Regions from separate parts of the Proteiniborus sp. MB09-C3 genome, predicted to be linked through region 3. Evidence: predicted binding sites of a transcription regulator. Region 3 holds the regulator's gene; each other region holds the start of a gene.
What was found. The regulator Rex, encoded in region 3, represses fermentation and respiration genes when NADH is low (regulators of the CRP and FNR family bind a similar motif). The targets are predictions, from matches to a motif close to ATTGTTAANNNNTTAACAAT.

Region 1: the regulator Rex is predicted to act here: its motif matches at 1,993-2,012, upstream of QO263_RS16715 ((2Fe-2S) ferredoxin domain-containing protein).
Region 2: the regulator Rex is predicted to act here: its motif matches at 2,045-2,064, upstream of kdd (L-erythro-3,5-diaminohexanoate dehydrogenase).
Region 4: the regulator Rex is predicted to act here: its motif matches at 1,427-1,446, upstream of QO263_RS14095 (CD0519/CD1768 family membrane protein).

The regions. Positions count from the first base shown of each region.
Region 1 covers NZ_CP127161.1:3,385,962-3,389,181, forward strand. Annotated here, with positions in the region: gene QO263_RS16705 (SpoIIE family protein phosphatase) at 1-7, opposite strand, end outside; gene QO263_RS16710 ([Fe-Fe] hydrogenase large subunit C-terminal domain-containing protein) at 7-1,725, opposite strand; gene QO263_RS16715 ((2Fe-2S) ferredoxin domain-containing protein) at 1,727-1,972, opposite strand; gene QO263_RS16720 (DegV family protein) at 2,284-3,141, opposite strand.
Region 2 covers NZ_CP127161.1:135,259-138,478, forward strand. Annotated here, with positions in the region: gene kamA (lysine 2,3-aminomutase) at 1-893, opposite strand, end outside; gene kdd (L-erythro-3,5-diaminohexanoate dehydrogenase) at 923-1,960, opposite strand; gene QO263_RS00645 (sigma-54 interaction domain-containing protein) at 2,255-3,220, opposite strand, start outside.
Region 3 covers NZ_CP127161.1:3,705,074-3,708,293, forward strand. Annotated here, with positions in the region: gene QO263_RS18120 (acyl-CoA dehydrogenase) at 1-249, opposite strand, end outside; gene QO263_RS18125 (redox-sensing transcriptional repressor Rex) at 1,116-1,754, opposite strand; gene abc-f (ribosomal protection-like ABC-F family protein) at 1,974-3,220, shown strand, end outside.
Region 4 covers NZ_CP127161.1:2,878,478-2,881,697, forward strand. Annotated here, with positions in the region: T-box leader at 1-69, opposite strand, end outside; gene QO263_RS14095 (CD0519/CD1768 family membrane protein) at 138-1,313, opposite strand; gene QO263_RS14100 (amino acid ABC transporter ATP-binding protein) at 1,478-2,203, opposite strand; gene QO263_RS14105 (amino acid ABC transporter permease) at 2,196-2,807, opposite strand; gene QO263_RS14110 (ABC transporter substrate-binding protein) at 2,883-3,220, opposite strand, start outside.

The sequences.
Region 1 (3,220 bases), 320 kb from region 3:
AGTCCATTAAATATCACCTGCTTCCCCTAGAGCTATATCCTTTAGCTTTGTAAGTATAACCTTTGTCTCTGCAGTAGTCTCCCCTAGAAGACTTGCAATCTCTTGAGCTACTCTCATCTGCTTTTCGATTACTTCCTGTGCTGCATTTATAGTCTTTTCTTTTACTATAGCAAGCTCTTCCTTATTTTTTTCCGCCAAGGTCACATCAGTCATAATTACCATTAAAACTTTTTCCTTTTCAAGATATATAATATTTCCTATTAGAACTAGACCATATTCAGGATAAAAAACTTTTTGGCCTACTAAATTCTCTTTAGTTGAAATAACTCTCCTAAAAATATCTTCATCTATGAGCTTTAATATAGGCTCCCCTTTTATATTCTCAGCCTTTATTCCAAATGCTCTTTCAGATTTAGGATTAAATTCCTTTACGCAAAGCTCTTCATCTAGAAGGAAAATTATGTTTGGGCTATTTTCAAATATAACATTTCTTAGACTTTCTGCTTCTGCTCTCATAAAAGGCAGACACATATTTATATCGGACATTCCCTCAAATACGGATTCCGCCTTTTCTCTACATGAAAAATAACCACATGCATTACAATTAAGCTCATCTTCTGGCTTATGCTTGCCCATTTTCCCTAATATCTCTCTAAGCTCTTTCTCAGAAGCAGTTTTTCTATTTGCCTTTCTATTAAAAAATATCTTAGTAAAATCAATCTTTTCATAATTATATTCAATATCGCCTTGATTGCGATTTCTCTTTTTATTTATATATCCTTTTATTTTATCCTTCCTAACATAATGGTTGGTATTGTCTCTAGGCATTCCCGGTCCATCTATACAGCTGTTATTACATATATTTAATTCTACAAAAATACCACTTATGCTGTTATTTTCAATGCACTCGAGAAATTCCTTACAGTTTTCTACTCCATTTATCCTCATTATTTCATACTTACTTTCATTAGAACCATTATGATCAACCAATCCTCCTTTTGCAGGAAATGAGCTTCCCCTCTTGTATGAAGTATGGTTAAAGGGCTGAGGTTTGAGATTGTTCAATACTATATTTTCTTCTGCAAACCAATGTGATAATTCTTCAAAGGTCAAAACAGAATCGATTATTCCCCTGTGCTGAAAATCTTCTGCCTCGGCTTTTTTAGCAAGGCATGGCCCTATGAATACTACTACACTATCCATTCCATATCTATGCTTTAATAACTTTCCATGGGCAATCATTGGAGATACTACTGGTATCATGTATTTAGTCAATGAAGGATAGTATTTTTCTATGAGATTATTAACTGAAGGACAGCTTGTAGTAATAAGGTTTTCATATTTTTCTTCTTCCCAATACTTATCATAATAATCTAGTACTATTTCAGCACCTATTGCTGTTTCCTCAACCATTTCAAATCCAAGGAGCTTTAATGCTGTTACAATTTTATACTCATCATCTATATTAAATGCTCCAGGAAATGATGGTGCTATACTAGCTATCACTCTTTTTTTATTTTGTATAGCCTCTTTTACTTGTTCTATATTACTCTTAATATGTAGTGCCTCTTTTTGGCATACAACCTGACATTTCCCACAAGAAATACATAAATCATCAACTATTTCAGCATGATCTTCAAGAATAGTTATGGCTTTAGAAGGACATGTTCTCAAGCATTTATAGCAGTTGTTGCAATTCTCCCTTGTAAAACTTATAAATTTCATTTTATAGCCTCCCAACTACATGCTGTTCAAAAAATTCCTTCACAGTTTCCTCCCCAACTGAAACTACTTTATCCTCATCAACTCTTACAGATACTGCCTTTGTACATTCCCCTAGGCAAAAGGCGGCCTTTACAATAACCTTTTCTGACAGCTCTCTTTCTTCTATAATATGTTGCAGATTATTTATCACTTCGTAGGCCCCCTTTAAGTGACATGCACTGCCAATGCAGACATTTATAGTTACCATAATTGCAATCCCCCTTCTTTATTGTTATATTATTAACAATGTTTGCTAAAATTTTTTCCCTTTTAATTCGCTTAATATAATCTATAAATACAGTATACTTGTTTGTTATATTTTTATCAATGTTGTTGCTAAATTATAATAACTTATCAAGCTAAGTGTTTGAGCAGGCTATAGCAAATTAATATAATTATTACGAAAAGTTAAGAAAGGTCTTTTCTAAATCAAATAACATAATTTCCATATTAACAGACTTTTTACTATATATAAAAAAGCTTCATGAAAAGATTATGAAGCTTTTTTATAGTATATTTTTATTCCTCTTCGTTCAAAAAAAATATAGCTAAAGTTCCAGGGCCTGAATGTGCTCCAACAGCGCAACCTATAGTTCCTATGACAAATTCCTTACATTTAAATCTTTCTTCTATCATTTCTTTTGCTTTCATAGCTACTTCTAGGTCATCTCCATGAGTTATACCTATGGTTTGTCTGCTTAAATTAGCTCCTCTTTCTTCAATTATCTCTATCATTCTTTTTAAAACCTTATTTCTTCCTCTTATCTTTTCTAGAGGAATTAGCTTCCCATCTTCTACATGAAGTATAGGTTTAATATTTAGAAGAGAGCCTACTACAGCAGCTGTTCTGCTAACTCGTCCTCCTCTATACAGATACTCTAAATCATCCACTGTAAATATATGCTCCATATGCTTAGAATAAAAAATAGCTGTTTTTACTATGTCTTCCTTTGAGACACCTTCTTTAGCCATTTGAGCAGCCTTTAGCACTACTAGTCCAAAGCCACCAGATGCACATTTTGTGTCTATTATGGTTAAATCGAAATCTGGATAATCTTCTAGTATTTCATTTTTTGCCATGAGAGAGGCTTGATATGTTCCAGATAGTCCAGATGAAAAAGCTATGTAAATACAAGGCTCTTTTTTCTTTGCATATTCTTCAAATTTTTCTTTAAATACATGAGGTGGTATTTGAGCTGTCTTATATACTTTTCCTTCCCTCATGTTATCATAAAGCTCTTTTGGTTTTAATGTTTCTCCGTCTTTATATTCATTTTCTCCTAGATAAACTAGTATAGGCAATAGGTCTATTTCAAATTTTTTAATTAAATCAAGTGACAAATCGCATGCACTATCTGTAATAATCCTAGTTTTCACATAATCACTCCTCATAAATAAATCTTTGTATCCCTTATTATATTATACTTGTCTTAATCTGTAAATCTAAACCGCTATA
Region 2 (3,220 bases), 310 kb from region 3:
CCCATGGATAAGTCACATTGATAAATATAATAAGGTCTTACTCTTATTTTAACAAGATTTTGGACTAGCTCCTTCATTATATGAACACAATCATTGACTCCTCTTAGTAAAACTGATTGATTGCCTAATGGAATTCCTGCATCTGCTAGTTTAGTTATAGCCTTCTTTGATTCTTCTGTTATTTCCTTTGGATGATTAAAGTGAGTATTAAGCCATATTGGATGATACTTTTTAAGCATGCTTACTAGATCATCTGTAATTCTCTGTGGCAGTACTACTGGCACACGTGTACCTATTCTTATGATTTCAACATGTGGTATTTCCCTTAGTTTCTTTATTATTGTTTCAAGTCTTTCGTCTGATACTAAAAGTGCATCTCCCCCTGAGAGCAGTACATCTCTTACTTGTGGTGTATTTCTTATATATTCTATTGATGCCTCTATTCTATCCATTCCCATAGCTGAATCATGCTGTCCCGCAAATCTTCTTCTTGTACAATGCCTGCAATACATTGAGCATTGGTCTGTTATAAGCATAAGAACTCTATCAGGATATCTATGAGTAAGCCCTGGTACTGGTGAATCCGTGTCCTCATGAAGTGGATCTTCCATGTCTGCTGCACCTAAATGAGTTTCTAATATTGTAGGTATTGCTTGTTTTCTAATAGGGCATTCTTGATTATCCTTATCCATTAGTGATGCATAATAAGGAGTTATCCCCATTCTAAATTTTTTTAGTGTCTCTTCAATATCCTTCTCTTCTTTTTCTGTAAGATTTACCACCTGTTTTAGCTTATCTACTGTGGTTATTCGATTTCTAACCTGCCATTTCCAATCGTCCCATTCCTCTTGGGAAACGTTTTTCCATAGCTCAATATCTTTGTAGGATCTCACAAGAAAAACCTCCTTCTCCCCTATCACCCCTAAGCATACAGTTCTGTATAAATTTTTCTTAGGGTTTCACTTTCTCTCATTATTTGTAATGATATCTCTGCATGTCCTTTTGTATATCCGTTCCCTACTATCATTGTCACATCTTTTCCTACGCCTTCTGCTCCTAGAGCTGCCTTTGTGAAGCTGGTTGCCATGCTGAAGAAATAGATTAGTCCTCCGTCTCTTGTTGCAAGTATACTTGTCATTTCTGTATTTGGTATATTAACGCAGTTTATTGTTATATCTGCCATTCTTCCATTTGTCAGTTCTTTTACTTTATCATGTAATGCTACCGCATCTGTTGCATCTACTTTAATGTATTCGTCTGCTAGATTAGCTGATTTAGCTCTAGCTACGCTTTTATCAGTACTTCCTACACATATTACTTTTCCTGTTACACCTACTCTTTTCTTTGCTTCATATAGGCAAAGCATTCCTGACTTACCTGTTCCGCCTATTACTACCACATAATCTCCAGGCTTTACTAGTTTAGCTGCTTGGGCTGGTGCTCCTGCTACATCAAGTACTGATAATGCTAGATTTTCTGGTAGGTCACTTGGAATAACCGCATATATTCCGCTTTCAAATAGTATTGCCTTTCCTTTAATGTCTACTTGGTCTATGTCTTTTCTCACTTCAAGGATTTCATCTATTCTAAGTGGTGTGAGTGATAATGAAACTAATGTAGCTATTTTATCTCCTACTTTAAGGTCTGTTTTTCCTTCTAGTGCTGGGCCTATTTTTTCTACTGTTCCTATGAGCATTCCACCTGAACCAGTTATAGGATTTTGATGTTTCCCTTTTGTTGCAACTATGTTTTTCATTATTTCTTTGATCTTTTCAATGTCTCCGCCAGCTTGTTCTTTTATTTGTGTAAAGCTTGCTGAGTCAACATTAAGTGTTTGGACATCTATAAGTATTTCGTTGTCATAAATATCCATGTCGTTGTCAATTTTTAAAGCTGGTTGTGGCAATACTCCTTTTGGCTCAATAACTCTGTGGGTTCCGTATGGACATCCTTTTTTCATTAATAATTCCTCCTTTTTTAATGTTTATTATCTTTAAGTGAACAAAGATTAAATTTCGAAGGAGTTTTAATTCCCTCACTAGAAATTGTTAAACAATTAATTATAATGATTACGTTTTCCTGCTAGTTAAGCAAATAGATATATTGCAAAAAATATGCCATCTTTTTAATGCATATTTCCATGTAGTTTTGTGGAGTATTATGTCGTATTATGTCTAAAATGGATATAAAAAAGAGAGTGCCGCCCAATATTAAGCACTTCTCTAAAGATTATGAAAACTTTTCTGTTATTTTCTTATTTTGTTAATCCGTATTTTTTTATTTTATATTGTAATGTCTGTCTAGGTAAATCAAGCTGCTCTGCTGTGTGGGTAATATTCCAATCTGTGGCTACAAGAGTATTATGAATCATTTCTTTTTCCATGGATTCTAAGGCCATTTTCAACGGTACAATATGTGCAGTTCTTTTTAATTCTCCTGGATTCATGACGTTCTTGTCATTCTGAAGATTAGCAAAAGGTCTTGCTGCTAAGCTGCCAATTAAGGAGCCTTCGTGTATAGCCCCTTCGTCAGCATAGCTTGTGCTATCTATATCAGGATGATATTTTACAGATGATACAGAAGAAAAGTCTTCTGTAGGCAAGACAAGAGAAACGTCCCCCTGTCTCTCCTGCCCCCTTGACAAGACGAGAGAAACATCCCCTTGTCTTAGTATTTGGGATGGGAGGTGTTCTAGTTTTATGATTTCTGTGTCATATATGGTCGCTATGCCTTCTATCAGGTGTTCTAGCTCTCTTACATTTCCTGGCCAAGTGTAATTCATGAATAGCTCCATGGCTTCATCGTCTATTTTTCTTATGTTTTTTCTTAAAAGCTTATTGTATTTTTGAATAAAGTAATCAGCCAGTCTAGGGATATCATCAGTTCTATCTCTAAGCTCTGGAATATTTATAGACACTACATTTAGTCTATAGTATAAGTCCTTTCTTAATAGCTTTTCTTCTATTGCTTTTTCTGGATGTATGTTTATAGCTGCAATTATCCTTACATCTACCTTGGTGGTTTTTATTGCTCCTACTCGTCTTACTGTTTTGTCCTGAATTGCCCTTAGAAGCTTTGCTTGAAGATCTAGAGGCATTGAGTTGATTTCATCTAATAAAAGGGTTCCGCCATCAGCAACTTCGAATAATCCCGGCCTATCCTCAGCTCCTGTGAAGCCGCCTTTAACTGTCCCAAATAGGATTCCTTCAAGCAGGTTGCT
Region 3 (3,220 bases):
AGTAGTTCCACACACTTTTGAAAGCTCTTCTATAGCTATTGCATAAGCTACCTCATCTCCACCTGCACCGCCATATTGCTCTGGTATAGGTATGCTTAACATATTATACCTTGCCATTTTTTCTACGCTTTCTCTGGGGAATCTTTCTGTCTCGTCAATTTCTGCTGCTATTGGCTTTATCTCTTTTTCAGCAAACTCCCTCATGACTTTTCTTATGGCTTCCTGTTCATTTGTAAGGCTAAAATTCATTTTATTCCCTCCTCATTATTTTGTATTATAGAAAAAATATTGATATTTTTATAACATACTTCATTTTATATATGCAAAACTCTTGCCATTTATTTTATTATACTTCAATAGAAATTAAATATCTATTATCTTTGTTAATCTCTTGTCTTACATTTTCTTAACAATATGGCAATAATTAAGCACTTTATGCGACTGATAGCTAATCACAACGACTTAATTATCGAACTTTTTCATGATGTTTGTTAATAAAATAACGTTATTTGCTCAATAAGAAAAGCAGGAAAATAGGCTAAGTATTCAAGTAAAACTGAGGGTTTGGCTCCATAAGTATCATAATAAGATATTAGTAACATAATTTCGAATCCTTCACCATTTAATTACATTGAAACTCAAAAATAGTCTGTTTTTGTCTGTTATTACTACACTATGTGTCCAATATACGGACACTACCCGTTTTTCATTTACTTTTTAAAACATATTTCATAATAACATAAGTAAATTCTCATTTAGGCAAACATTTTCAACTACAGAATCTAGTAATTGATTTATACAAAAGAGCTATGACATCCTTGTAGTTCAAAGAGATCATAGCTCCTAATGTGAATTTATAAAATAATACTTAGTATACACTGTTTAATTTCTTTTCTAGTATCTTTTGAAGTTGACCAAATATAGAGGTTATAATCCAATAAGCAAGCATCACAGCTGCAAATGTCTCGAAAAATTTGTAATTTGAAGCCCTCAAAAAGTTTCAAAACATGTTAAGTGTCCTACATGTATAGATTCTTAGTGAGTAGGGTTTATACTACCTGTCTCAGGATGACGATTTTCACACAGTTTGTCGCCTTTTTGCTTTCCGACACGTTTTATTCTTTATTCACTTCTTTAAACATATATGACAATATAAATAAGCTCTCATTTAAATGAACATTTTCAACTACAACATCCTCAGGAACCTTTAGATCAGTAGGAGCAAAGTTCCATATGCCTTTTATATTACTTTTAATAAATTTATCTGCTACTCCCTGTGCATGTTCCTTTGGAGTAGTTATAATTCCTATTTCAACTCCATTATCTGCAATAAATTTTTCAAGTAAATCAACATCATGTATCTCAATATCTCTAATTTTTAAACCTATTACCTTAGGATTCTTATCAAATAGAGCTAAAAGCTTAAATCCAGCATCTTCAAACCCTCTATAATTTGCTATTGCCTGCCCAAGATTGCCTGCACCTACTAAAACAGCTTTATAAGTTCTCTCCAAGCCTAAAATTTTACCAAGCTGTTTATATAGCTCTTCAACATTATAGCCATAGCCTTGCTGTCCGAATCCTCCAAAATTATTTAAATCCTGTCTTATTTGGGAAGCTGTAAACCCAGTAATATTACTTAGTTCTTGGGATGATATTCTATTGATATCTTTATCTAATAGTTCACCTAAGTATCTGTAGTATTTAGGTAGTCGTCTTATGACTGCCATAGAAACTCGATTTTCTTTTTCCATATAAATTTTCCACCCACTCTTATTCAGATTTTCATGTCGCGAAATATTTAAAATATTATATCATTAGGTTAAATTTCTGTCAATTTGACAATAGTAACCAATTTCCATTATATCAATAGTATTGTTTCTTACCCTTTTAAAAATAATACCCTATTGTTTCTTTTTTAAACGTTTTTTGATAAAATTATAATAATTAGTATGAAGCGAGGAGGAAACAAAGTGATAGTTTTATCATGTAGCAATATATCTAAAAGCTATGTAATAGATACAATACTAGATAAAATCACTTTTTCACTAAATGATAATGAAAAAGTTGGTCTTGTTGGTCTAAACGGAGCTGGCAAATCAACATTATTTAATATTTTGTGTGGAAGAATTTCTATGGATTCTGGAGAAATATATGTATCAAAGGATTGTAAAATAGGCTATCTTGAGCAAAACACACAAATAGAAAGCGATAAGTCTATTTTTGATGAAGTTATGGATGTATTCACACCTTTAATAGGCATGGAGGAAAAACTGAGAGAGCTTGAGCATAGTATCAGTGCAGAAGGTCAAAAGCAAGAATCAAAACTGCTGGACTCCTTAATGGATGAATATGCTCATCTCATGGAAGAATTTCAAAATAAAAATGGATATGGCTTTAAAAGCGAAATTAAAGGAACTCTAAAAGGACTAGGTTTTAGTGAAGAACAGCTCTATATGCCTGTAACTCATTTGAGTGGCGGACAAAAAGCAAGAGTTATGCTTGCAAAGCTACTCTTAAGCAAGCCTGATATTCTACTTTTAGACGAGCCTACTAACCACCTTGATATACAAGCCATAGACTGGCTAGAAAGATATATTAAGGAATACAAGGGTGCAGCAATAATAATATCTCATGATAGATATTTTCTTGATAATACTGTGTCCAAAATATTTTATCTAGAAAGCTCTCTATTAAAAATATATGGTGGAAATTACACTAGCTTTATGAAAAAGAGAAAAGATGAGTTAGAGCTTTTAGAGAAAAAATATGAAGAACAGCAAAAAGAAATTTCAAGACAGGAGGAAATCATTAGAAGATTTATGTCCTACGGAGGACAAAGATATATAAGACAAGCCCAAAGCAGACAAAAAATGCTAGATAAGATGAAAAGGATAGATTCTCCTGCTAATGAAAGTAAAAAAACTAAAATTAGATTTGAGCCAAAGGTAAAGAGTGGAAATGATGTAATGTCTGTAGAAAACCTAAATAAATCCTTTGATGAACGCATTCTGTTTAGTGATGTAAGCTTCAAAATATATAGAGGAGAAAAGGTTGGGCTTATAGGACCTAATGGTGTAGGAAAAACAACCCTTTTCAAGATGGTCATGGGAACAGTACCTATAACTGATGGAACCATAAATTTAGGTCACCATGTCAATATAGGGTATTTTGATCAGGAACAATCTAATCTTAATGAAGAAAAAACTATTGTAGATGA
Region 4 (3,220 bases), 830 kb from region 3:
TCGAACTCTCACCAACGCCGACTCTCTTTGACATTTTCTTTACTCTACTCTTCTAATCATAGCTTTTAGTTTTTCTTCGATTTAGTATTTTTAATATTATAATCTTATTATGTTAAGTTGTCAATAATTTTATTATCCTAGAATAGTTTACTTAAGGAATTTATTAGAACTAGAATGTAATGAGCTGATATACCAGCAATTATTCCACCAATAGTATGGCTTCCTATTGCTTTACCAATCAATTTTCTATGTCCTAATGCATCGAGCATTGCAACATGTGTACTTAAAAAGCCACTCCAGCACATTCCCATAGCTGTAAATACTGCTATTTCATTTGAACCGATAATCCCATTTTTCAAGAAATTTGGAACTAAGCTTAATGCTGCTCCAACTGCGCCAAGAGCAGTTATAGGAAATGCTATAGCCTCTGGTCTTTCAAATCCAAATAATACTTTAGAAGCAGGAGCAATCAATTCTCCTATTTTAGGCAATAACCCTACTCCTTCAAAAGCCTCTCCTTGATATCCTATAGAAGGGTCTAACGGGCCAAAGGTGAGTATCATGATAATAGTACATATTACGAGCACTCCAGGAATTATGCTAAGCCCTATATCTACTCCAAGCTTTCCGCCTTCTAGAAAAGCAGTGAGAAATCTCTCAAAAAAACTACCTTCTGATCTCTCTATCAATGTATCTGATAAATCCCTTTTATATGAATTCTTTTCAACAGTAGCCTTGCTCACACCCATAGCTTTTCTCGTTCTATAGGCCATGATTCTTACACTAACTATGCTGCCAATTATGGCCCCAAGATTTCCTACTACTGCTTCTTTAAAATACCCTAATCCTATCATAAAAGTTGTAACAATCAATCCCATTCCAAATGCTGTACCAAGATTACATAAGCATGGAGTTTCATATTCTTCAAAATAGCTAATATATTCGTCATCCTTTGCTAGTGAAATAATAGCAGGATTATCTGACAGATATGTCGTTATTATTCCAAGAGAAGCAACTCCAGGGAGACTGTATAAAGGTCTCATAAGCGGTGAAAAAATCTTATTCAATATCTTTACCAATCCAAACTCTGTAGCTAGTTTACCAAAGGCACCTGCTAATACTGCGATTGCCATTATATATAGTACTGTGTCTACTAGGAGCTGATAAGCTGTTGCCATGATAGTTGAAAACATGTTGCTAATTCCCATTTTAATACCTATATAACCAAAGAATGTTATTAATAAAACAAGAAAGGCAAGCGTATCTAAATAAGGAATTTTTCTTTTCTCTTTACCTGCCACAATATTTTGCATTTTCCCACTCCTTTAGACATTGTATTTAGTCAATCCACTCACATTATAACCAATAGTTCATCTAAAGGGCAATAGCTTAAAATCATAATTAAATTAAGTTTGTGTTAAATATTCTTGACAAATATTTAACAACTATTATCTAAAATTAATATTCATTGCCTTGGTTAGACTAAAAGCTTGGCAAGAAATTCTTTTGTTCTTTGATTTTTAGGTGTCTTAAATATTTCTTCAGCTGTTCCTTCCTCTATTATAAAGCCTTTATCCATAAAAAATACTCTATCAGCTACTTCTTTAGCAAAACCCATTTCATGGGTAACTACTATCATTGTCATACCTTCTTTAGCCAAGCCCTTCATAACATCTAGTACCTCTCCAACCATTTCAGGATCTAATGCAGATGTAGGCTCATCAAACAACAGCACATCTGGCGACATGGCTAAAGCTCTAGCTATAGCTATTCTTTGCTTCTGACCTCCCGAGAGATTTTGAGGATAAGTATTGGTTTTGTCTTCTAAGCCAATCCTCTTAAGAAGCTTTACAGCAATATTCCCAGCCTCTTCCTGTGACATCCCTTTAACTTTCATTGGAGCTATAGCTATATTTTCTAATACAGTTAGATGAGGGAAAAGATTAAATTGCTGAAATACCATCCCCATCTTTTGTCTTTGTAGATTTATATCATTTTTTTTACTTGTAATGGATTTTCCTTCAAAAATTATTTCTCCTGATGTAGGTTCTTCAAGTAGATTAAGGCATCTCAAAAAAGTACTTTTCCCTGAACCACTAGGACCGATGATAACTAGAACTTCACCTTTTTTTATATTTGTTGTTATGTTATTTAAAACTTCTAAATCTCCAAATTTTTTATTTAGATTACTAATCTCAATCACTTGTCTTTAACCTCCTCTCCACTCTACCTACTAGCTTAGATAGTGTGTATGTTAGCACAAAATAAATTACGGCAGCTGCTAAAAGAGGCTCAAAAGGTTTAAAGGTATTACCTCTTACTGTTTCAGCATTGTACATTATTTCAGGTACACCAATTACAGATACTATGGAAGATTCTTTTATAACAGTAATAAACTCGTTTCCTAATACAGGTAATATGTTCTTTAGTGCCTGAGGAAGTATAATATATCTCATTGACTGAACATGAGTCATACCGAGAGATCTTGCTGCTTCCATCTGTCCTTTATCAATAGCTTGAATCCCAGATCTAATTATTTCGGCTACATAGGCACCACTATTAAGCGATAATGCTACTATACCTGCAGGGATTGCTGAAAGATTAATAGGTAAACCATAGTAAACTATAAATAATTGCACTAATAGAGGTGTTCCTCTGACAAATTCTATATAAGCTGTTGAAAAAAATTTTAATAATTTTATTTTCGATTGCTTCATTAGCCCTAATAAAGTACCTAAAGCTACTCCAAATACTACAGAAAAAATTGCTATAACTACAGTATTCTTGGCACCTATTATAAAAAACATATAATATTTATTTAAAAAACTAAAATCTAACAAATCTTTACCTCCTAATAAGGGCTAATGCCATACATATTAACCCTATTCATTGTCCATAATTTCATTTGCATTGATTACAAATTCTTCTATCTTGTTTTCTTTCATTAGTCTTTCAATAGTTTTATTAATTGATTCTAATAATTCCTTATTTCCTTTTTTTACAGCCACTGCTGAACCGCCTTCTTCATCTTTAAATACAATATCAGTCATATATAATTCATCATTGCCCTTTACATAAGCGCTTGCCACAGGTTGTTCCACTACAACTGCATCGACCTTCCCGGTTTTAAGCTCAAGCATTAAATTAGATACTTTTCCAAGTGCTTTTATCTGTGGAGATTCTATTTGCTCTTTTGCTATATCCTCCTGTATTGCTCCTT